3 regions of the Rhizobium sp. BK289 genome follow, and region 3 is predicted to be linked to each of the others. Evidence: predicted binding sites of a transcription regulator. Region 3 holds the regulator's gene; each other region holds the start of a gene.
What was found. The regulator LexA, encoded in region 3, represses DNA repair genes until DNA is damaged. The targets are predictions, from matches to a motif close to TGTTCNNNNTGTGTTCNG.
Positions count from the first base shown of each region.

Region 1: FHT84_RS11425 (YifB family Mg chelatase-like AAA ATPase) is a predicted target of LexA. The motif match lies at 4,522-4,539, and genes of this name have one in related genera.
Region 2: dnaE (DNA polymerase III subunit alpha) is a predicted target of LexA. The motif match lies at 881-898, and genes of this name have one in related genera.

Region 1 covers NZ_JACHZO010000005.1:122,639-129,787, forward strand. Annotated here, with positions in the region: gene dnaN (DNA polymerase III subunit beta) at 1-152, opposite strand, end outside; gene rsmI (16S rRNA (cytidine(1402)-2'-O)-methyltransferase) at 405-1,313, shown strand; gene FHT84_RS11405 (YraN family protein) at 1,306-1,686, shown strand; gene FHT84_RS11410 (endonuclease/exonuclease/phosphatase family protein) at 1,789-2,784, shown strand; gene FHT84_RS11415 (cupin domain-containing protein) at 2,881-3,384, shown strand; gene gshB (glutathione synthase) at 3,492-4,439, shown strand; gene FHT84_RS11425 (YifB family Mg chelatase-like AAA ATPase) at 4,631-6,163, shown strand; gene cysK (cysteine synthase A) at 6,258-7,149, opposite strand, start outside.
Region 2 covers NZ_JACHZO010000017.1:48,162-55,310, forward strand. Annotated here, with positions in the region: gene FHT84_RS26140 (DUF5680 domain-containing protein) at 1-106, opposite strand, end outside; gene FHT84_RS26145 (hypothetical protein) at 182-778, opposite strand; gene dnaE (DNA polymerase III subunit alpha) at 1,134-4,628, shown strand; gene FHT84_RS26155 (L,D-transpeptidase family protein) at 4,625-5,896, opposite strand; gene FHT84_RS26160 (GH25 family lysozyme) at 6,089-7,129, opposite strand.
Region 3 covers NZ_JACHZO010000009.1:140,586-147,734, reverse strand. Annotated here, with positions in the region: gene FHT84_RS19000 (ComEC/Rec2 family competence protein) at 1-1,792, shown strand, start outside; gene lexA (transcriptional repressor LexA) at 1,939-2,661, opposite strand; gene FHT84_RS18990 (VOC family protein) at 3,087-3,974, shown strand; gene kdsA (3-deoxy-8-phosphooctulonate synthase) at 3,971-4,810, shown strand; gene eno (phosphopyruvate hydratase) at 4,960-6,234, shown strand; gene FHT84_RS18975 (septum formation initiator family protein) at 6,456-6,767, shown strand; gene pdhA (pyruvate dehydrogenase (acetyl-transferring) E1 component subunit alpha) at 6,925-7,149, shown strand, end outside.

The DNA of each region.
Region 1 (7,149 bases), on a different contig from region 3:
AGATCGAGGTCGGTCGCCTTCATGTCGAGGTTCGTGCCATCGGCCTTGAGCAGCACGTTGGACAGGATCGGGATCGTGTTGCGACGCTCGACCACGCGATGCACGTGGTTCAGCGACTTCAGGAGGTTCGACCGCTCTATTGTAATACGCATGGATGCTACCGCTTTCGACCGTGACTAGCCGGGCGGCCCGAGGCGCCCGAGCGACATGTTTTCGGACAAGGCCCGAAAGATTGGACAGGCAACTTGGCAGACTTCTCCATCCGAATGCAAGAGGCATGGATCAATTGCCAGGCGTCAATTCGCCATTTCGTCGGCAATGCTCCACAGGAATTGCACCGCTCTTGCCGTCCGTGCGCGCCTCGCCCATAAAGGCTGCTTATCCCAAGTGAATTCAGGACCGGCATGAACGAAGAGCAATCAGACGGCGGGACACGCAGTTTCCGCCTGCATAACAATCAGATCCCGGCCCGCCCCCTCGAACCGGCGCTCTATCTGGTCGCTACGCCAATCGGTAATCTCGGCGACATCACGCTGCGGGCGCTGGAAACGCTGGCCGGTGCCGACGTGCTCGCCTGCGAGGATACGCGTGTGACGCGCGTCCTGCTTGATCGCTACGGCATCCAGAACAAGCCCTACTCCTATCACGAGCACAATGCCGACGAGGCCGGCCCGCGGCTGCTGCAGGCTTTGGAGGCCGGCCGCTCGGTGGCGCTCGTCTCCGATGCCGGTACGCCGCTCGTCTCCGATCCCGGCTATCGGCTGGCCGTGCAGGCGATCGAGGCGGGTTATAAGGTTGTGCCCATTCCAGGCGCCTCCGCGCCGCTGGCGGCCCTTGTCGGTTCCGGCCTGCCGAACGATGCCTTCTTCTTCGCCGGTTTCCTGCCCGCCAAGGACAAGGGCCGCCGCGACCGCCTGGCCGAGCTGGCAACCGTCCCCGCGACCCTCATCTTCTTTGAATCGCCGCATCGCATCGCCGCGACCCTTGCCGCCGCCGCCGATGTGCTTGGCGGTGAGCGCACAGGCGCCGTCTGCCGCGAGCTGACGAAGACCTTCGAGGAATTCCGCCGCGGCACGTTGTCCGAACTCGCGTCGTTCTATGACGCCGTCGACAATGTGAAGGGCGAGATCGTCTGGCTCGTCGGCCCGCCCGGCGAAAGCGTTGCGGCAGAGGCCGATGTCGATGCCATTCTCGCCGATCTCTCAGGGACGATGCCGACCGCCAAGGCGGCAACCGAAGCCGCGCGTCTGACCGGCCTGCCGCGAAAGGAGCTTTATCAGCGCCTGCTGGATATGAAGGAGCGTCATGGCTGAGCCGAGGTTTGAGGTTGGCGAAAAGCTCAAACGGCAAAAGGCCTGGCGTCGCGGCCATATGGCCGAATATCTCGCCGCCGCCTTCCTGATGCTCAAGGGCTATCGCATTCTCGCCATCCGCCACCGCACCAAGCTCGGCGAAATCGATATAGTCGCCCGCAAGGGTGATCTCGCCATCTTCGTCGAGGTCAAGTCGCGGCGCGGCGCACAGGAGGCGATCGACGCGGTTTCCTTCTCCTCGCAAAACCGCATCCGTGCCGCGAGCGACCTATGGCTCGCCCGACAGCCGGATTTTGCCCGCCTGTCACAGCGCTATGACATCGTCGCCATGTTGCCCGGCCGCTGGCCGCAGCATTTTCCGGATGCGTTTTGAGCACGGCGTTACAGGACCGTCACAAAATCATCCTATTGCCGAGCGATCAACGCTCGCGATTTTCCCGCCGGCGCGCATCATCTCGTTTCGACAGGCCTTATCATGATCCGCAACATCGTTTCCGCCTTTACCGTTCCCTCACAGGAGGAGCGCAGGGGCTTCGTTTCGCTTGAAAAAACCGCGGCCATTCATGCCGAGAAGCTTGCATCGCTCGCCTGCCTGAATGCGGTGCGCATCGGCGGGGCGGGCGCCAGGATCGAGGCTCTGTCCTTTCCGTTTACGGTCGCGGCCTGGAATCTCGAGCGCTGCCTGTTTCCGGAGGAAAGTGCGGCCAAGCTGCGGGAAACCGGCGCACCGCTGGTGCTGCTGTCGGAAATGGATCTGGGCATGGCCCGCACAGAACAGCGGGATCCGACCACCATCATCGCCGGCGAACTCGGCATGAGCCATGCCTATGGTGTCGAGTTTCTGGAGTTGAGCCTCGGTTCGGAGATCGAGCGCTCTTACTGCCGCGATGATTTCAATGAGAAGGGCTTTCATGGCAATGCCTTGATGGCTTCGGTCGCCCTGAAGGATGCTTTCTTGTTCCGCCTGCCGGGCGAGGCCGTCTGGTTCAACGACAGCAACGAGCAGCCGCGCATCGGCGATCGCTGTGCCGTTGGCGCGATCGTCGAGACCGAGGCGGGTCCGATGGTCGCCGTTTCCGTTCACCTCGAAAGTGTTGCGACCGCTGCCTATCGCGAGCGGCAGATGGCGGCACTGATCGATGAGGTCGAAGCCTTCGCACCCGGCCTGCCGATCCTGATCGGCGGCGATCTCAACACCGGCAACCATACCGGCGGCGATTATTCGACGGATACGCTTTTCGCCATGGCCGAAGGCCGTGGTTTCGAATGCCATGGCGGGCCGCTCGATCAGACGAGCACGCGTCCGAGCCTGATCACGCGTTTCCCTGACCGCGCCATGAAGCTCGATTGGTTTATCACCCGCGGCTTGAAGATCGGCCAAAGCCATCTCGTGTCTTCTCTCAATGGTGAGGGCAAGCCGCTCTCCGACCACGATATGGTCGTATGCACGATCGAAGGCTTTTCAGCCTGATCGCTGCAATCGTTAAAATGCGCTGGGTTTCATGAACCGCGCCGTTACCGCTTCCATGCGATGAGGTCGCAGACGCGCATGGAATTGGGGGATTGCATGGTCTTGAAACTGATGTTGGCGAGCATGGCGGCTTTTGCCGCGCGTGCCGTCCCGGCCGTAGTCGCGCTGCCGCAGTCGAAAAGCTTCGTAGCTGGCGCCAGCAACGAAATGGAAATGAAGCCGTCGCCGATCGAACCCTCCTGGGTTTTGTCGGGTAATCCGGTCGCCCGCATCGCCGAGCATTCGCGCGGGCAGGACGATGCCGCGATGACGGCGTTGTGGGATTGCACCGCTGGCGAGTTCCGCTGGTATTTCGGCTGGGACGAAACGGTGATGATCCTCGAGGGTGAGGTGCATATCACTACGGAAGACGGCGTCGAGCGGACGCTCAGCGCCGGCGATGTCGCCTATTTCGCCGGCGGCACCTGGGCGACATGGCGCATCGATCGCTACCTGCGCAAGGTCGCCTTTCTGCGCAAGCCGTTCCCGAAGCCTCTGACGATGGCTTATCGCCTGCGCAACTTCGTCCGCCAGGGCGGCGCACAGGGTCTTGCCGCCTGAGTGCGGCAGGCCTGTCGAGCAAACCTCCGGCGGAAGCCCTTGAATAGTCGTTGCGTTTGGATGCGGGCCGACCTACATCTGTGCGCAAATCCGAGCGAGGGCTGATTATGGCTGGTATCAAGAATGTTGCGGTCCAGATGGACCATGTGAAAAGCATCAACATTGCGGGTGACTCCACCTTCGCCATGAGCCTCGAGGCGCAGAACCGTGGCTACAAGCTCTTCCATTACACGCCAGAGCGGCTGAGCATGCGCGACGGCAGGATCTATGCCTCCGTCGAGCCGATGATCCTGCGCGACGTCAAGGGCGATCACTTCGAACTCGGCGAACCCGAGCGCGTCGATCTCTCGACGATGGACGTGGTGCTGCTGCGCCAGGACCCGCCCTTTGACATGGCCTATATCACCTCGACACATCTGCTCGAACGCATCCATCCGAAGACGCTCGTCGTCAACGATCCGGCATGGGTGCGCAACTCGCCTGAAAAGATCTTCGTCACCGAATTCGCCGATCTCATGCCGAAGACGCTGATCACCCGCGATCCGGCTGAAATCCGCCGTTTCCGCGATGAAATGGGCGATATCATCCTGAAGCCGCTCTACGGCAATGGCGGCGCCGGTGTGTTCCACTCGACCCGCGACGACCGCAATCTCTCGTCCCTGCTCGAGATGTTCGGCCAGCTCTTCCGCGAACCCTTCATTGCCCAGCAATATCTCCCCGACGTGCGCAAGGGCGACAAGCGCATCATCCTCGTCGATGGCGAGGCCGTCGGCGCGATCAACCGCGTGCCGGCCGAGCATGACGCCCGCTCCAACATGCATGTGGGCGGTCGCGCCGAAGCGACCGAGCTGACAGCGCGCGAGAAGGAAATCTGCAAGCGCATCGGACCGGCCCTGAAGGAGCGCGGCTTCCTGCTCGTCGGCATCGACGTCATCGGCGACTATATGACCGAGATCAACGTGACGTCGCCGACCGGCCTCCGCGAAGTCAAGCGCTTCGGTGGCGCCGATATCGCCAGCCTGCTCTGGGATGCGATCGAAGCCAAGCGATCCTGACCGGCAGTTCCCGCCACGCTTTCAGCTGAATGATCTATTTACCCCCGCATGTCGATAATTTCGACATGCGGGGTGAAATTTTTGTTCGTTTATTGTTCTTGTTTCATTCCTTGTCTTATGCCAGATTGCAACCCGAAGTTTGCTGATCGGGGCACGTAACGGCAAACGGGTTCGGCGACAGGGGATAGGGCATGGTAGCGCGCGTCAGTACGGTGGCGTTTCAGGGGATCGAAGGCGTACCCGTCGAAGTGCAGGTGATGATCGCGCCGGGCAAGGTGCTGATGCATATCGTCGGCCTGCCCGACAAGGCGGTGGCCGAGAGCCGGGAGCGGGTTCAGGCGGCGCTGCACGCCTCCGGCCTTGCCCTGCCGCCGAAGAAAGTCACGGTCAATCTCGCGCCGGCGGACCTGCCCAAGGAGGGCAGCCACTTCGATCTTGCCATCGCGCTTGGGCTGATGGCGGCGCTCGGCGCGATCCCCGCTGATGCCCTGTCGTCCTACACCGTTATCGGCGAACTCAATCTGGATGGCACGATTGCACCCGTTGCCGGCGCGCTTCCCGCCGCGATCGCCGCCAATGCCATGGGCAGAGGGCTGATCTGCCCGGCCGAAAGCGGCCCCGAAGCCGCCTGGGCCGGCAAGGAGATCGATATTCTGGCGCCGCGTAGTTTGATCGCGCTCGCCAATCATTTCCGTGGCACACAGGTCCTGTCACGGCCGGAACCGTCAGTCCGCGCCAATGCCGCCAACCTGCCCGACCTCGCCGATATCAAGGGGCAGGAAAGCGCCAAGCGCGCCCTGGAAGTGGCGGCCGCCGGCGGCCATAATCTGCTTTTCGTCGGGCCTCCCGGCTCCGGCAAGTCGATGCTCGCCTCGCGCCTGCCGTCGATCCTGCCGCCCTTGTCGACGAATGAACTGCTGGAAGTGTCGATGATCCATTCGATCGCCGGTCAGCTTTCCGGCGGCAAGCTCTCGGACCGGCGGCCTTATCGCGCGCCGCATCATTCCGCCACTATGGCGGCGCTCGTCGGTGGCGGCTTTCGCGCTCGGCCAGGCGAAGTGTCGCTCGCCCATCACGGCATTCTGTTCCTTGACGAACTACCGGAGTTTTCGCCGCAGGCGCTCGATGCGCTGCGCCAGCCGCTGGAAACCGGCGAATGCGTCATCGCCAGAGCAAACCACCGTGTCTCCTATCCGGCCGGCATTCAGCTCGTGGCGGCGATGAACCCGTGTCGTTGCGGCATGGCCGGCGAGCCGGGGCATACCTGCGCCCGTGGGCCGCGTTGCGCATCCGATTATCAAGGCCGCATTTCCGGCCCCTTGCTCGATCGTATCGATATCCGCATCGACGTGCCGGCGGTCTCCGCCGCCGACCTCATCCGGCCGACAGCCTCGGAAAGCAGTGCTGATGTCGCGCTCCGCGTCGCCCGCGCCCGCGAACGGCAGCGGGAACGCTTCGAACGAGCCGGCATGAAGGACGTCGCCACCAACGCCCGCTGCTCGACAGCGGTGATCGAAACCATCGCCGAGCCGGATGCCGCCGGCCTGCAATTGCTGCGCGACGCGGCCGAGAAGATGAAATTCTCCGCCCGTGGCTATCATCGCATTCTCAAGGTGGCGCGTACCCTTGCCGATCTCGATGACAAGCCGACCGTCGGGCGCATCCATCTTGCCGAAGCCATCTCCTACCGGATTGCCGGCGAGCGACTGACCGCGCATGCCTGACAATTCGAGACTCTGCAGCACCCGATCGCCTTCAGCCTGCTCAAATAAAAAGGGCGCCGCAGCACCCCTTTCTCAATCAATTACTGCCGTTAACTCAGCCGCCAAGTCCTTCGAACAGCGCCGTCGAGAGATAACGCTCGGCGAAGGACGGGATGATGACCACGATGGTCTTGCCTTCGTTTTCGGGACGCTGGCCGATCTTGATCGCGGCCGTCAATGCTGCACCCGAAGAAATACCGACTGGCACGCCTTCGAGCTTGGCGACGAGCCGCGCCTGCTGGAACGCCTCGTCATTGCTGACGGTGACCACCTCGTCATAGACATGAGTGTCGAGGATCTTCGGCGCGAAGCCGGCGCCGATGCCCTGGATCTTGTGCGGGCCGGGATTGCCGCCGGAGAGAACAGGCGAATCCGTCGGCTCGACAGCGATGACCTTGATGTCGGGCTTGCGGGCTTTCAGAACTTGGCCGACGCCGGTGATCGTGCCGCCAGTGCCGATGCCGGCAACGAAGATATCGACCTTGCCTTCGGTATCGTTCCAGATTTCCTCGGCTGTCGTCTTGCGATGGATTTCCGGATTGGCGGGATTTTCGAACTGCTGCGGAATGATCGCATCCGGCAGGCTCGAGGCCAGCTCTTCCGCCTTGGCGATCGCACCCTTCATGCCCTTCGGTCCCTCGGTCAGCACCAGCTCGGCGCCGAGCAGCGCCAGCATCTTGCGCCGCTCGATCGACATGGTCTCGGGCATGGTGAGGATAAGGCGATAACCCTTGGCGGCGGCGGCGAAGGCGAGCGCGATGCCGGTATTGCCCGAGGTCGGCTCGATCAGCACGGTCCTGCCGGGAGCAATCTTGCCCTGCGATTCCAGGCTCTCGATCATGGCGACACCGATGCGGTCCTTCACGGACGCGATCGGATTGAAGAACTCGAGCTTTGCCAGGAGGTTGGCCTTGACGCCCTTCTCCTTCGCCAGCTTGTCGAGGCGG
Region 2 (7,149 bases), on a different contig from region 3:
TATCATGTGAGCCGCTGCGGCAGGACGGCAGCCTCTCGCCATCGCCGACATAGGTCTCCGCTTTGGCGATGACAATAAAATCGTTCAGCTCGGCAAGATCCGGCATGACCCTCTCCATTTTGGTGAGGGGGTAGGATGCCATTCAACGTTGGGCTTGTAAAGAACAAAAAGAGAACATGCGCTAGCGATACCCGCTTTCGCAGGCCTTCTGGCCGAGATCGTCCTGCCAGTTTTGGATGGTCACGGTCTTGGCATCGGCCTTCAGCGCCTTACCATCCTTGGTCACCTTGCCGGTCAAAACGTTATAGTCGCAGCTGTGACTGTTGTCCGGTTCGAGCGTGTCGCGGGAGTCGTAGGTGTAGCCGGCCACCACGAAGTTGTTGTTGCGATAGGCGAGCGTCAATGTCTGAGTCCAGCGATCGCGGCCGATGGCGTCATTCTGCGATGCGATCGCGATCGAGCCGTTTGGGAGCGCCGAGATCGACGGCTCCTGGCCGACGATGCCGCCGGGTTCGACGCTGCCCCATATTTTGTTCGGAGCGCTTGCGGCGAGCTTCAGCAAGGAGTGTTCGTCATCGCGCAGGTAGATATGGATGCCGATCGGATTGTCGGCCTGATCATCCGGAGAGGGCGCCACCAGAAGTGCGAGATCCGGTTTGCCATCCTTGTTCCAATCGCCAATCGCGGCGTCGATGATGCGGCCGGGCGCTATCGCATCTTCAGCGCGGGCCGTAGTTGTCAGCGAAAGGAGAATGAGAGCGCAGGCAAGTGATTTCATCGTGGTCTCCCTGTTCGCATCTCAATAGCGCCGGGCATTTCCGGCGTCCATCGGAGAACGGAAAAGTCGTGCGATGAAATTTATTGATGCTCCTATTGACTTTCGAACAAAAACAGAACAGAAAAGAAACATAACGAGTAAGGAGCGCGTAAATGACCGATATCATTCGAGACGTTGCAGCATTCACCTCCATCGTCATGTTCGTCACCAGCTTTTCCCTCATCATGATGGCGATGTAAGTTTTATCCCCATTTGCTCTTGCTGTTCCCATATTTGATGGGAGCAACTTATGGACTTTACGATCCGCAATGCCGACAATAACACCGATTCATGTGGGCATGCGGAAGGGTTTGAGATGGCGGATATGGGTGGCAGCGGCGTGGCAGCGCCGGCCGGTGAGATGCCGGAATTCGTGCACCTCAGGGTTCATTCCGCTTATTCGCTGCTAGAGGGCGCGCTGCCGCTCAAGAAGATATTGGCCAAGGCTGCCAGCGACAGCCAGCCGGCCATCGCCATTACCGATACCAACAATCTCTTCGTTGCTCTCGAATTCTCGCAGAAGGCGATGGACGAAGGTCTGCAGCCGATCATCGGCTGCCAGGTATCGATCGACATGGAAGATGGCAGCGAAAGTGAGAAACGCGGGCCGCAGCAGGCGCTCGCCAAGCTGCCGTCCATCGTGCTGCTTGCTGCGACCGAGCGGGGCTATGAACGCCTTGTCGATCTTGTCAGCCGCGCCTATCTCGGCGGCGAGGGCAACAGTGCCGTTCACATCACCAGCTCATGGCTGGAAGAGATCGGCACGGAAGGCATGATCGCGCTGACCGGCTCGTTGAGCGGGCCGATCGATATGGCGCTGAAGGAGGGGCATGCCGCGCAGGCGCTCTCCCGTCTGCTGACCTTGAAACGCCTGTTCGGTGACCGGCTATATCTCGAATTGCAGCGCCATGGCGCCTATGATCGCCGCCATGAGCAGAAGATGATCGCGATGGCCTACGAGCATGAGATTCCGCTGGTCGCGACCAACGAGGCCTTTTTCCCGACGCGTGACGATTACGACGCGCATGACGCGCTGATGGCGGTGGCTCATAACGCCATCGTCTCGGACGATACGCGTTTTCGTCTGACGCCGGATCATTATCTCAAGAGCCGAGCCGACATGGCGAAGCTTTTCGCCAATCTGCCGGAGGCGCTGGAAAATACGGTCGAGATCGCTCGCCGCTGCTCCTTCATCCTGAAGACCCGCAAGCCGATCCTGCCGCGTTTCACCGGCGCGACCGATGATGCGGAGGAGGCCGAGCGCGCCGAGTCGGCAGAGCTGCGCGCCCAGGCCGTCGAGGGGCTCGACCAGCGTCTCGCCTCGCTCGGCATGGCGCCAGGCTATGAGGAAAAGGATTATCGCGAGCGCCTGGAGTTCGAACTCAGCGTCATCGAGCGCATGAAGTTCCCCGGCTACTTCCTGATCGTTTCGGACTTCATCAAATGGGCCAAGCGGCATGATATCCCGGTCGGGCCGGGCCGCGGCTCGGGTGCGGGCTCGCTGGTCGCCTACGCACTCACCATCACCGACGTCGATCCGCTGCGCTTCTCGCTGCTGTTCGAGCGCTTCCTCAATCCGGAACGCGTCTCGATGCCGGACTTCGATATCGACTTCTGCCAGGATCGGCGTGAAGAGGTGATCCGCTACGTGCAGGCCAAATATGGCCGCGAACAGGTGGCGCAGATCATCACCTTCGGTTCGCTGCAGGCGCGCGCCGCCCTTCGCGACGTCGGCCGCGTGCTGGAAATGCCCTACGGCCAGGTCGACAAGATCTGCAAGCTCGTGCCGAACAATCCCGCCAATCCGACCCCACTCAGCAAGGCGATCGAGGAGGAGCCGCGCCTGCAGGAGGAGGCGGACAAGGAGCCGGTCGTCGCCCGGCTTCTCGACATCGCCCAGAAGATCGAAGGCCTCTATCGCCACGCCTCGACCCACGCCGCCGGTATCGTCATCGGCGACCGCCCGCTTTCGAAGCTGGTGCCGATGTATCGCGACCCGCGTTCCGATATGCCGGTCACCCAGTTCAACATGAAATGGGTGGAGCAGGCCGGCCTCGTGAAGTTCGACTTCCTTGGCCTCAAGACTCTGACCGTCCTGAAGACGGCGGTCGATTTCGTCGCCAAGCGCGACATCTCGATCGATCTCGCCAGCATCCCGCTCGACGACAAGAAAACTTACGACATGCTCTCGCGCGGCGAGACGGTCGGCGTGTTCCAGGTGGAAAGTGCGGGCATGCGCAAGGCGCTGATCGGCATGCGCCCGGACTGCATCGAGGATATCATCGCGCTGGTTGCCCTCTATCGCCCCGGCCCGATGGAGAATATTCCGGTTTATAATGCCCGCAAGCATGGCGAGGAGGAGATCGAGTCGATCCACCCGAAGATCGATTACCTGCTGAAAGAAACGCAAGGCGTCATCGTCTACCAGGAGCAGGTGATGCAGGTCGCCCAGGTGCTCTCCGGCTATTCGCTCGGTGAAGCCGATCTTCTGCGCCGCGCCATGGGTAAGAAGATCAAGGCGGAGATGGACCAGCAGCGCGAGCGCTTCGTTGATGGCGCCATCAAGAACGGCGTGTCGAAGGGGCAGGCCGACGTTATCTTCGATCTGCTCGCCAAGTTCGCCAATTACGGCTTCAACAAGTCGCACGCCGCAGCCTACGCCATTGTCTCCTACCAGACCGCCTATATGAAGGCGCACTATCCGGTGGAGTTCCTGGCAGCGTCGATGACGCTCGATATGTCCAATACCGAGAAAGTCAACGACTTCCGCCAGGATGCCAAGCGCCTGGGCATCGAGGTCATCGCGCCCTCGGTGCAGACCTCTTTCCGCCATTTCGAAACGGGTGACAACCGCATCTATTATGCGCTGGCGGCCATCAAGGGTGTGGGCGAATCCGCCGTTGATCACATTGTCGAGGTGCGCGGCGATCAGCCCTTTGCCAGCATCGAGGATTTCTGCCTTCGCATCGATCCCAAGCAGATCAACCGCCGCGTTCTGGAAAGCCTGATCTGCGCCGGCGCCTTCGACTGCTTCGAGATCGATCGCGCGCAGCTGATCGCCGGCCTGGATCGCATCATGGGCTATGCCCAGGTCGCGCAGGAAAACAAGCGCAGCGGCCAGCACGACATGTTCGGAAGTGCGGCCTCCGGTCCGGAAAAGATCGTGTTTCCGCCCTATACGCCCTGGCTTGCTTCGGAGCGGCTACTGCGCGAATTCCAGGTGCTCGGCTTCTATCTGACGGCGCATCCGCTCGACACTTATAAGAGCGTGCTCGACAAGATGCGGGTACAGCCCTTCGCCGAGTTCTCGGCCGCGGTGAAACAGGGCGCCAGCAACGGACGTTTGGCCGGCACGGTGATCTCGAAGCAGGAGCGCAAGACGCGCACCGGCAACAAGATGGGTATCTTCGTCTTTTCCGATGCATCTGGTCAGTTCGAAGCGGTGCTCTTCTCGGAGACGCTCAACCAGTATCGTGATGTGCTCGAAGTCGGAAAATCCTTCGTTATAACAGCCCAGGCGGATGAGCGTCCGGAAGGCATCAGCCTGCGCCTGCAGACGGCGCAGTCGCTGGAGGAGAAGTCGCTACAGATGCAGAAGGCACTGCGCGTCTATGTCCGCGATTCCGGGCCGCTGAAAGCCGTTGCCGCGCATCTGAATGCCAAAGGTGACGGCCTCGTCTCCTTCATCGTCATCAAGGAGGAGGGGTTGCGCGAGGTCGAGGTGGCGCTGCCGGAGAAATATCGCATCACGCCGGAAATTGCCGCCGCCTTGCGTACAGCGCCTGGTGTCATCGATGTGGAGCTGGTTTAGCCCTTTTTCCCAAGCGCACCATTGTTGGTGATGGTGATGAAATCGGTCCCGTTACCGGTTTCCGGTCCAACGCCGGTGTCGGAAATCGTCAGCGAGGATCCGGCCGTCAGCAAATCCTCGATGCGGTGGCGGACGTCGTCGGGAATGGTGATGCGGGCAAACGCCTGTCCGGCCGCATCGAGCGATTGCGATTGCTCCTCGCTGGTGATGCCGTACCGCTTCTTCGTCTGCATGCTGAGATCTTCTTCGAGCGTCATGCCGAACCAGTCTGCCTTGCCGCTGATCCGGTCGATGGCGTTGGCTGTGAAGAAATGCACGCCGAGCGCCTCTTGCGGCTCGGCGATGATGGCGGGGCCTTCGAAGAGCGGCTTGAAGTTCTGGCGGACCATGATCGCGCCGTTCGGCGGTTCGCCCTTGCCGGCGGCAGCATAGACCGCTTTCATCAGCGCGGGGCTGACAAGACTGCCCGTCGTCTTGATGTCATGCGCTTTCCTGAAATCTTCGATCGCCTGCACCGTTGCCGGCCCGAGCATGCCGTCGGGCGTTCCGGTAATAAAACCCATCCCATTCAGAATGGTCTGGAGGTCACGCACATTCTCGCGCAGGCCGCGCCGGGTGATGAGGATGCTGAGCGGTGCCGGATCGGCGGGCGGGGCAATGGTTTCCTGGACTTTCGGCATCCGGATCGAAGTCACATCATTCGTTGCGACCTGAAGGGCTTGCCCCTGCGGCAGAAAGCTTGCGGTCATTGGGCGCAGTTCGATGCCGGAAAACAGCGCTGGGGGAGGTGCTGCCGGCGGCTGGAACAGCATCGCGCTCTCGAAAGCCTGCGGCACCAGCGGCTGATTGGCGATCACAACATGCACACCGCGCTCGGTCATCTGATAGAGCATCTTGGCAAAGGCTTTCGGCATGCGCACGCAGCCGTGGGACGCCGGATAATTCGGAACCGAGTTGGATTCGTGCAGCGCGATCCCCGACCAGGTCAGCCTTTGCATGTAGGGCATGGGCGCGGCCGAATAGAGATTTGACTCGTGATAGACCTTCTTTTCCAGAATGGAGAAGATGCCGCTTGGTGTCGTATGGCCCCGCTTGCCGGTCGAAACCTTAGAGGTTGCGATCACCTGGTCGCCATCATAGACGACAAGCGATTGCCTGTCCTTCGACACCACGATCTGCAGCGTGCGGGCATCCGGCGCGGCAAGAGAAGGATGTGAGAGGGCGGTGGCCGACAACAGCCCGAGCCCCAGCAACAGAAACGGCTTCATATGAACACAAACCAATACGCAATACTCGTACTGCCAAGGTTATGCTTTGAAGTTTAAGGAAGGCTTGCCGAAAAGACCTGCCTTATCGCTACCGCTAAATCCTGATGTTGCGTGTTCGAAACAAGATTCAGCTATGCCGAAGCGAGGCTGGCTGCCCTGCTTCGGCATAAGGTATCAACGGCGATCTGGAGATCAATGGACGCTGGAGGCTACCCAGTTGTGCCAGTCCTGCTCGCTGCCGTGGAAGGCGTTGAGGTCGATCCTGCCTTCGACGCCGTGGGAGACGCCTGAACCGGAATATTGCCAGAACAGCCATTTCCGGCCCGGATAGACCTTGGACGGATGTTGAGCCACGGCGCGCAGCCAGAAGGGATAGTCGAGCAGTTCGCCGCTGAGATTGTCGCGATAGAAATCCGGCGCCGTATAGACGATCGGGCGCTGGCCATAATGCTTTTCGAGCTTGTCCATGAAGACCTGCATCTTGGCAAGCACCTGCTCGCGCGAAGGGCGCCGCTTGCAGCTCGACTCACCGTTCCATTCGACGTCGATGACGGGCGGAAGCGCGCCTGCCTCCTTCGGCACGTTGCGGATGAACCAATCGGCTTGCTCACCGGCCGTCCTGCACCAATAGAAGAAGTGATAGGCGCCATGTTTCAGGCCGGCCTGTTGGGCGGCCCGCCAGTTCTTCCTGAACATCGGATCGAGATGATCGCCTCCATCAGTCGCCTTGATGTAGACGAAGTTCGCACCCTGGGTGCGCAGCGTATCCCAGTCGATCTCGCCCTGCCAGCGCGAGACGTCGACGCCATGCACGGCAAGCTTCCGGGGCGATGTGGAAGAGCCGAAATTGATCGGTTTGGCGTCGCGGAAGCGGTGGCTATAGATCTGCATCGGCTGCTGCCGCATGGCACGAGGCATGGGATTCGACGGCGCGAGCATGGCGAGCGGCCGCTGCAGCGGTACGGGTGTGTCGTCCCCGCCTTGTTCGGAGGGCAGAAATGCCTCCGGCCGGACCTCCGTCGGCATTGTAACTGCCAAGGCCTGCTGCCGCTCGACGCGCGAGACCGTTTCGCCGATTTCGACCGATGGCACCGGCCGATTACTCTTTGCGATGGAACTGGTCGTTTCCTTCGAAGGCGGGCTGGCTTGCGCTGCTTCGCGCTCACCTCGGGCGGCGCAGCCTGAGATCGTCAGGCAGGCAAGAAGAATGGTCGATACAGCCGATAGACGCATAGGAACCCGTACGCAAAACA
Region 3 (7,149 bases):
CGAGACGACGGAAAAGCCTACGATTCGCCGTTCGCCGGAACGGGTCACGATCTTCATACGCAAGCAGGCGAAGCCGTTCGATCTCGGCGATCGCATCCAGGGCAAGGCGCGTCTGACACCGCCGTCCGGGCCTGCTCTGCCTGACCTCAATGATTTCGCCTTCAGTTCCTATTTCAATGGAATCGGTGCGAACGGTTTCGCCTATGGCAACCCGACCTTATTGTCTCCATCCGGTGATGGCGTTGCAGATTCGCCGCTGGATAAGGCCGATATCTGGCTCGCCGGCCTGCGCAACGGCATCGGAGACAGGATCCGGGAAACCTTGCCGGGAGATACGGGCGCCTTTGCGGCAGCGCTTGTCACCGATGAGAGACGTGCGATCTCAAAGGATACGACCGAGTCGCTGCGAATTGCCGGTCTCACTCACATCATCGCAATTTCAGGGCTGAACATGGCGCTGTCGGCCGGCATCTTCTACGTCGGCCTGCGCTATCTGTTCAGCTTGTTTCCGGGAGTTGCTCAGGCCTGGCCGACCAAGAAGTTCGCGGCCTTCGGCGCGCTTTTGACGGTAACGGCCTATTACCTGATTTCAGGCTTCGGCGTATCCGCCGAACGCGCTTTCATCATGATGGCGATCATGCTGGTGGCCGTACTTTTCGATCGGCCGTCGCTCAGCCTTCGCAATGTCGCGCTATCCGCCATCGTCATCCTCATTCTGTCGCCGTCGCAGGTGCTCGGCCCAAGCTTCCAGATGTCGTATGCAGCGACGCTGGCGTTGGTGTCGGGCTATTCGCTGTGGAAACGGCGGCGGCACCGCGAAAACATCCTCTCGCGGATCCGTCTGATAAGCCCGCTGCTCTTCGTGTCGCGCTTCTTCGGTGGCGTGTTGTCGACCTCGTTCATCGGCGGTGCATCGACGGCCATCTTTTCGATCGAGCATTTTCACCGGCTGGCGACATACGGTCTCGCCGCCAACCTTGCGGCCATGCCGGTCGTCTCCTTCATTGTCATGCCGTTCGGCATGGCCGCAATGCTGCTGATGCCTATCGGCCTGGACGGGCCGTTTTGGAACGTCACCGGCGAGGGACTGGAACTAGTCATCCTGATCGCCAAAACTGTGGCCGGTTGGGGAGGCGACATCACCTTCGGCCGCCAACCCGGCTGGCTGATGCCGACCTTCATTGCCGGCTTTCTGATCATGACCGTGCTGCGGACCCGGCTTCGCCATTTAGGCTTGCTGTTGCTGCTTTCATCCATCGGCGTGGCGGCATTCGGCTCAGGTGTGCCGAAGCCGGATCTGATGATTTCCGAAGATGGTGTCCTGGTTGCGTTGCGACAGGACGATATACTCGCCACAAATCGCGAAAGGCCGCAGGTCTTCATTTTCGAACAATGGCAGAAGGCGCTGGTCGCAACCGAACATCAGCCACCCACCATGCTCCCCGCTGATGACCGGCTTCCGCAGATCAATAAGACGACCGATCGCCGCCGCCGGTTAAGCAGGGAAGAGCAAAATGCAGTCCGCAAGGCGATGGAGGAGGCTCTGGATCGGACAATGCAGGGAAGTTTCGCCTGTCAGAAGGGCGCATGGTGCGTGGCGATGCTCGACAACGGCGCCATGTTGGTCACCATCGAAAATGCCGCCTATCTGCCGCCGGCTTGCGATACCGCAAACATCGTCGTCACGCCGATCCGGCTACGACTTGATTATTGCCGTTCCGGCCGCAATGCTCATAACCGGTGCGACATTGCGCAAAACCGGGTCCATCGAAATGACGCTCACGGCCGATAAGCCTATTGTCTCTGTCGCTTTCGAAAACCCTCAGCGACCATGGACCAGGCACCGAACCTATGATTGGCGCACCGGCAAATTCGGTACGCCACCTGCGCAGATATCACCCGTCAATGATAGTCCAACTGTTGGTGATAACTCGTCTGTCAATGATAGCGCCGAATAAGCCCTACAAGCTTGCCCTGGACCTTGACGCGATCCGGCCCGAAGATACGGGTTTCATAGGCCGGATTGGCGGCTTCCAATGCGATGGAAGCGCCCTTGCGGCGGAATCGCTTCAGCGTTGCCTCTTCGTCGTCGACGAGCGCAACGACGATATCACCGGGATTGGCTGTCGTCGAATTGCGGATGATGACCGTATCGCCATCGAAAATTCCGGCGTCGATCATCGAATCGCCCCTGACCTCCAGCGCATAATGCTCGCCGGAGCCGAGCATATCGGCGGGAACGGTAATGTCGTGCGTGTTGTTCTGAATGGCGGAAATCGGAACGCCGGCGGCGATGCGCCCCATGACCGGTACCGATGCGGAACTATTGTGCTCGTCGTTGGCAACCTTTGCCGGGGCTGGAGGCGCGACTGGCTGGGGTTTGCCGAGGCTGCCCTCGATAATGCTCGGTGAAAAGCCGCGTCGTGGCTGCAGGCTTGAATTATAGGCCTCCGGCAGCTTGATGACTTCGAGTGCCCGCGCCCGATTGGGCAGGCGGCGAATGAAGCCGCGCTCCTCGAGCGCGGTGATCAGACGGTGAATGCCGGATTTGGATGCCAGATCCAGTGCGTCCTTCATTTCGTCGAAAGATGGCGGGACACCGGATTCCTTCATTCGCTCGTGAATGAAGAGAAGCAGTTCCTGCTGCTTGCGCGTCAACATCGTCTTGGAACCCCAAATCAAGAAAATCGTCGTGAAACAAATCCAGAACGGACACTATATGTTCCATATGTGTTCTGCAAGTGCTTAAATTTCGGTAAAGCTTCGCGGAGCCTATCAAATATTTGCCGCCATCGACTGGATCGCTTGAAATTCCTTGCGAATTATATCCGCGCTAATTCATCGATAAATATGAGAAATGCCGCTTTGTTCGCCTTATGGACGATTCACCTCAATCCTGCTCTGCTCGTGTGCGAATGAAGACGGCGACTGGCACATAACTCGACCGCAGTTGAGAATCAGTGCGCTCGGGTTGCCGCAGTTGCGTCCGGCCCACGTTCTCCTGCGCTTTCACGGGCTTGGCTTTCGGCTTGAATTGAGCATTGTATGAGCGCAAATCTGCTTTTGCAGGCAAACAAGGGAGGACCATGACTTTGTCGCCGCATCCGCTGGATCATCTCGTGCTGCCGACCGTCAACATCGCTCTGGCGCGGGAGCGCCTGGGCAAGCTTGGCTTCACGGTCGCACCGGATGCGCGCCACCCCTTCGGCACTGAAAATGCCTGTGTGTTCCTTGCCGACAAGACCTATCTCGAACCGTTGGGCGTGGCCTCGCAGGAGCAATGCGAGACGAGCATTGCCGACGGCAATGTCTTTGTTGCGCGCGACCAAGCCTATCGCTTCCGCGTTGCCGAGGATGGTTTTTCGGCCCTGGTTTTCGGCACGGACGATGCTGTCGGCGATGATGGGCGTTTCAAGGCGGCTGGGATTTCGGCTGGACCCATGCTGGATTTCTCCCGGCCGATGAAGATGCCGGATGGAACGGAACCCACGGCCGGTTTTCGCCTCGCATTTGCGGCGGATCTGCGTGCGCCGGATTTCCTGGCCTTCTGCTGCCAGCGCATCAATCCGCTGCCGGCCGATCGCAGCGTACTCGAGCGTCACAAAAACGGGGTGACCGGCATTGCGCGGGTGGCGCTTTCCGCGCTGAAACCGGCGGTGTATCGCAGCTTTTTCGAAGAGGTCGTTGGCGGTCCGCGGATCTTGGAGCATTCCTTCGGCCTGACGATCAAGGCGGCCAATGTCGATGTCGAAGTTTTGACGCCGGAAGGAATGGAAGCATTCTACGATTTGCCGGTCCATACCAGCGATCCCGGGCTGCGCGCACGCGCAATCCTTTTCAAAACGCGCGATCTTTCCGTGACATCGTCGCATTTCGCTGCTAACGGCGTCACCTACACGCGTAAGAACAATCGTATACTGGCAAGGCTGGCGCCCGGACAGGGCGCATTGTTCGCCTTCGAGGAGATAGCATGACCACGAATTCCGAAGTCACCGTCGGTGAGGGTGCCTCCAAGGTCCTCTTTTCCAACAGCGCCAAGCTGTCGCTGATTGCCGGCCCCTGCCAGATGGAAAGCCGCGACCATGCTTTCATGGTTGCCGGCGTCCTGAAGGAACTCTGCGGCAAGCTCGGCATCGGCCTTGTCTACAAGTCGTCCTTCGACAAGGCCAACCGTACGTCACTGTCGGGCAAGCGCGGCATCGGCCTGGAAAAGGCGCTGGAGGTCTTTGCCGACCTCAAGAAGGAATATGGCTTTCCGGTTTTGACCGACATCCACACGGAAGAGCAGTGCGCCATCGTTTCCAAGACGGTCGATATCCTGCAGATCCCGGCCTTCCTGTCGCGCCAGACCGATCTTCTTGTTGCCGCGGCCAAGACCGGCCGTGTCGTCAACGTCAAGAAGGGGCAGTTCCTTGCGCCTTGGGATATGAAGAATGTGCTTGCCAAGCTCAATGAGAGCGGCAATCCGAACATTCTTCTCTGCGAGCGCGGGGCTTCCTTTGGCTATAACACGCTGGTCTCGGATATGCGCTCGCTGCCGATCATGGCAGCGATGGGCGCACCCGTCATCTTCGATGCGACCCATTCCGTACAGCAGCCTGGCGGGCAGGGCGGTTCGACTGGGGGCGACCGCCGCTTTGTCGAGACACTGGCGCGCGCTGCGGTCGCCGTCGGCGTCGCAGGTGTTTTTATCGAGACGCATGAGGACCCGGACAATGCGCCCTCGGACGGCCCGAACATGGTCTATCTGAAGGATATGCCGCGGCTTCTGGAGAAGCTGCTGGCCTTTGACGCCGTGGCCAAGGCTTAAGAAATATCGGGCATTCAACAGGCTGACATGAATTTGCTTTACGCGGCCTGCAGGAGTGCCAAATCGCGGCGCGGATCGCCATTGTAATTTCCGCGCCTTCGATTAAGACGATTTAAATCGATTTATAAACCAGCGAGCAGGAAGCTATCATGACCGCAATCACCGACATTATCGCCCGCGAGATTCTCGACAGCCGTGGCAATCCGACCGTCGAAGTCGATGTCTACCTCGAAGACGGCAGCATGGGCCGCGCGGCGGTTCCGTCGGGCGCGTCGACCGGCGCTCATGAAGCCGTCGAGCTTCGCGATGGCGGCAAGCGCTACCACGGCAAGGGTGTCGAGAAGGCAGTCGAAGCCGTCAATTCGGAAATCTTCGACGCGATCGGCGGCATGGATGCCGAAAACCAGATCCAGCTCGACAACATCATGATCGAACTCGACGGCACGCCGAACAAGTCGCGCCTCGGTGCCAACGCCATCCTCGGAGTCTCGCTCGCCGTCGCCAAGGCTGCTGCCCAGAGCGCCAACCTGCCGCTCTACCGCTATGTCGGCGGCGCTCATGCCCGCCTGCTGCCGGTTCCGATGATGAACATCATCAACGGCGGCGCTCATGCCGATAACCCGATCGACTTTCAGGAATTCATGATCCTGCCGATCGGCGCAGACTCGATCCGCGAAGCCGTCCGCATGGGTTCGGAAGTCTTCCATGTTCTGAAGAAGGAACTGGCATCGCAGGGCCACAACACCAATGTCGGCGACGAAGGTGGTTTCGCGCCAGGCCTCTCCAGCGCCCCGGCAGCCCTCGATTTCATCATGAAGTCCATCGAAAAGGCCGGCTACAAGCCGGGCGACGAAATCGCTCTCGGCCTCGATTGCGCCTCGACCGAATTCTTCAAGGACGGCAAGTACGTGCTCGAAGGCGAAGGCCGCACGCTGGAATCCGGCGCCATGGCCGAATACCTCGCAGAACTCGCAGCGAAGTACCCGATCGTTTCGATCGAAGACGGCATGGCTGAAGACGACTGGGAAGGCTGGAAGACGCTGACCGACCTGATCGGCAAGAAGACCCAGCTCGTCGGCGACGACCTGTTCGTCACCAATTCCGCCCGCCTGCGCGACGGTATCCGCATGGGCGTTGCCAACTCGATCCTCGTCAAGGTCAACCAGATCGGCTCGCTGACCGAAACTCTCGATGCCGTCGAAACCGCGCATAAGGCCAACTACACGGCCGTGATGTCGCACCGCTCGGGCGAAACGGAAGATTCCACCATCGCCGATCTCGCCGTTGCCACCAACTGCGGTCAGATCAAGACCGGCTCGCTGTCGCGCTCCGACCGTCTTGCCAAGTACAACCAGCTCATACGCATCGAGGAAGCGCTCGGCCCTCAGGCAAAGTATGCCGGCCGCTCCATCCTGCGCGGCTGATGCCTGATCCGCGCGATCCGCTTGGGTCTGCGACGAGATTATTCGCTGAAATCGAACCGCGCCCCTGGGCGCGGTTTTTTATTGGACCGCGTAGTTAGAGTCAACGGACGGTTAATCTCTGCCGGTTACATTAGCGCTAGGTGTTTGATTTAATGTGATCTTGTCCGAGCCACATTGGCTTTGGAGTGGGGTCGCCTAAAGCCAGAGCGTTTCGAGCGAGTATGTGGACAAAGTATCATAAGAAGAGAAAGTTCGGGCGTTTCATCCTTCCCGCCATCACCATCGCCTTTGTGAGCTATTTCGGTTATCATTGTATCCATGGTGACTACGGCTTGAAGGCGACTGAAGTATTCGAGCAACGTCGCGTCGACCGCGCCAAGGAATTGGCGGAACTGGTCGCCAAGCGCGAACACCTTGAGAAGGAGGTCACGCTCTTGAGCGACGGCTCCCTGGATAAGGACATGCTCGACCAATATGCGCGCTATCAGCTGACCTATTCCAAGGCGAACGAGATCGTTATCTTCAACAAATAGTTATAATTAACCGAATTTCGGTTAATCGAATTTTTTCAATTAATATCAATAGCTTGCGAAGAATATGAGCCATGCAATTATAGCATTGCTGTGGCGAACAATCTTGCCTATGTTACGCCTCACCACAAAACGAGGCTACTCACACAGGGAGGGTTGAATGGCGCCGCGAAAAAACGCGACCGTTTCCAGCCGCAAAACAGCATCAAGGCCTGCCAAGGAAACCAATGGCGGCCCGATCGCAGATTTCGATCGCGATGCGGAGCTCAAGGCTTACCGTGAGATGCTCTTGATCCGCCGCTTCGAAGAGAAGGCCGGCCAGCTTTACGGCATGGGCTTCATCGGCGGCTTCTGTCACCTTTACATCGGCCAGGAAGCTGTCGTC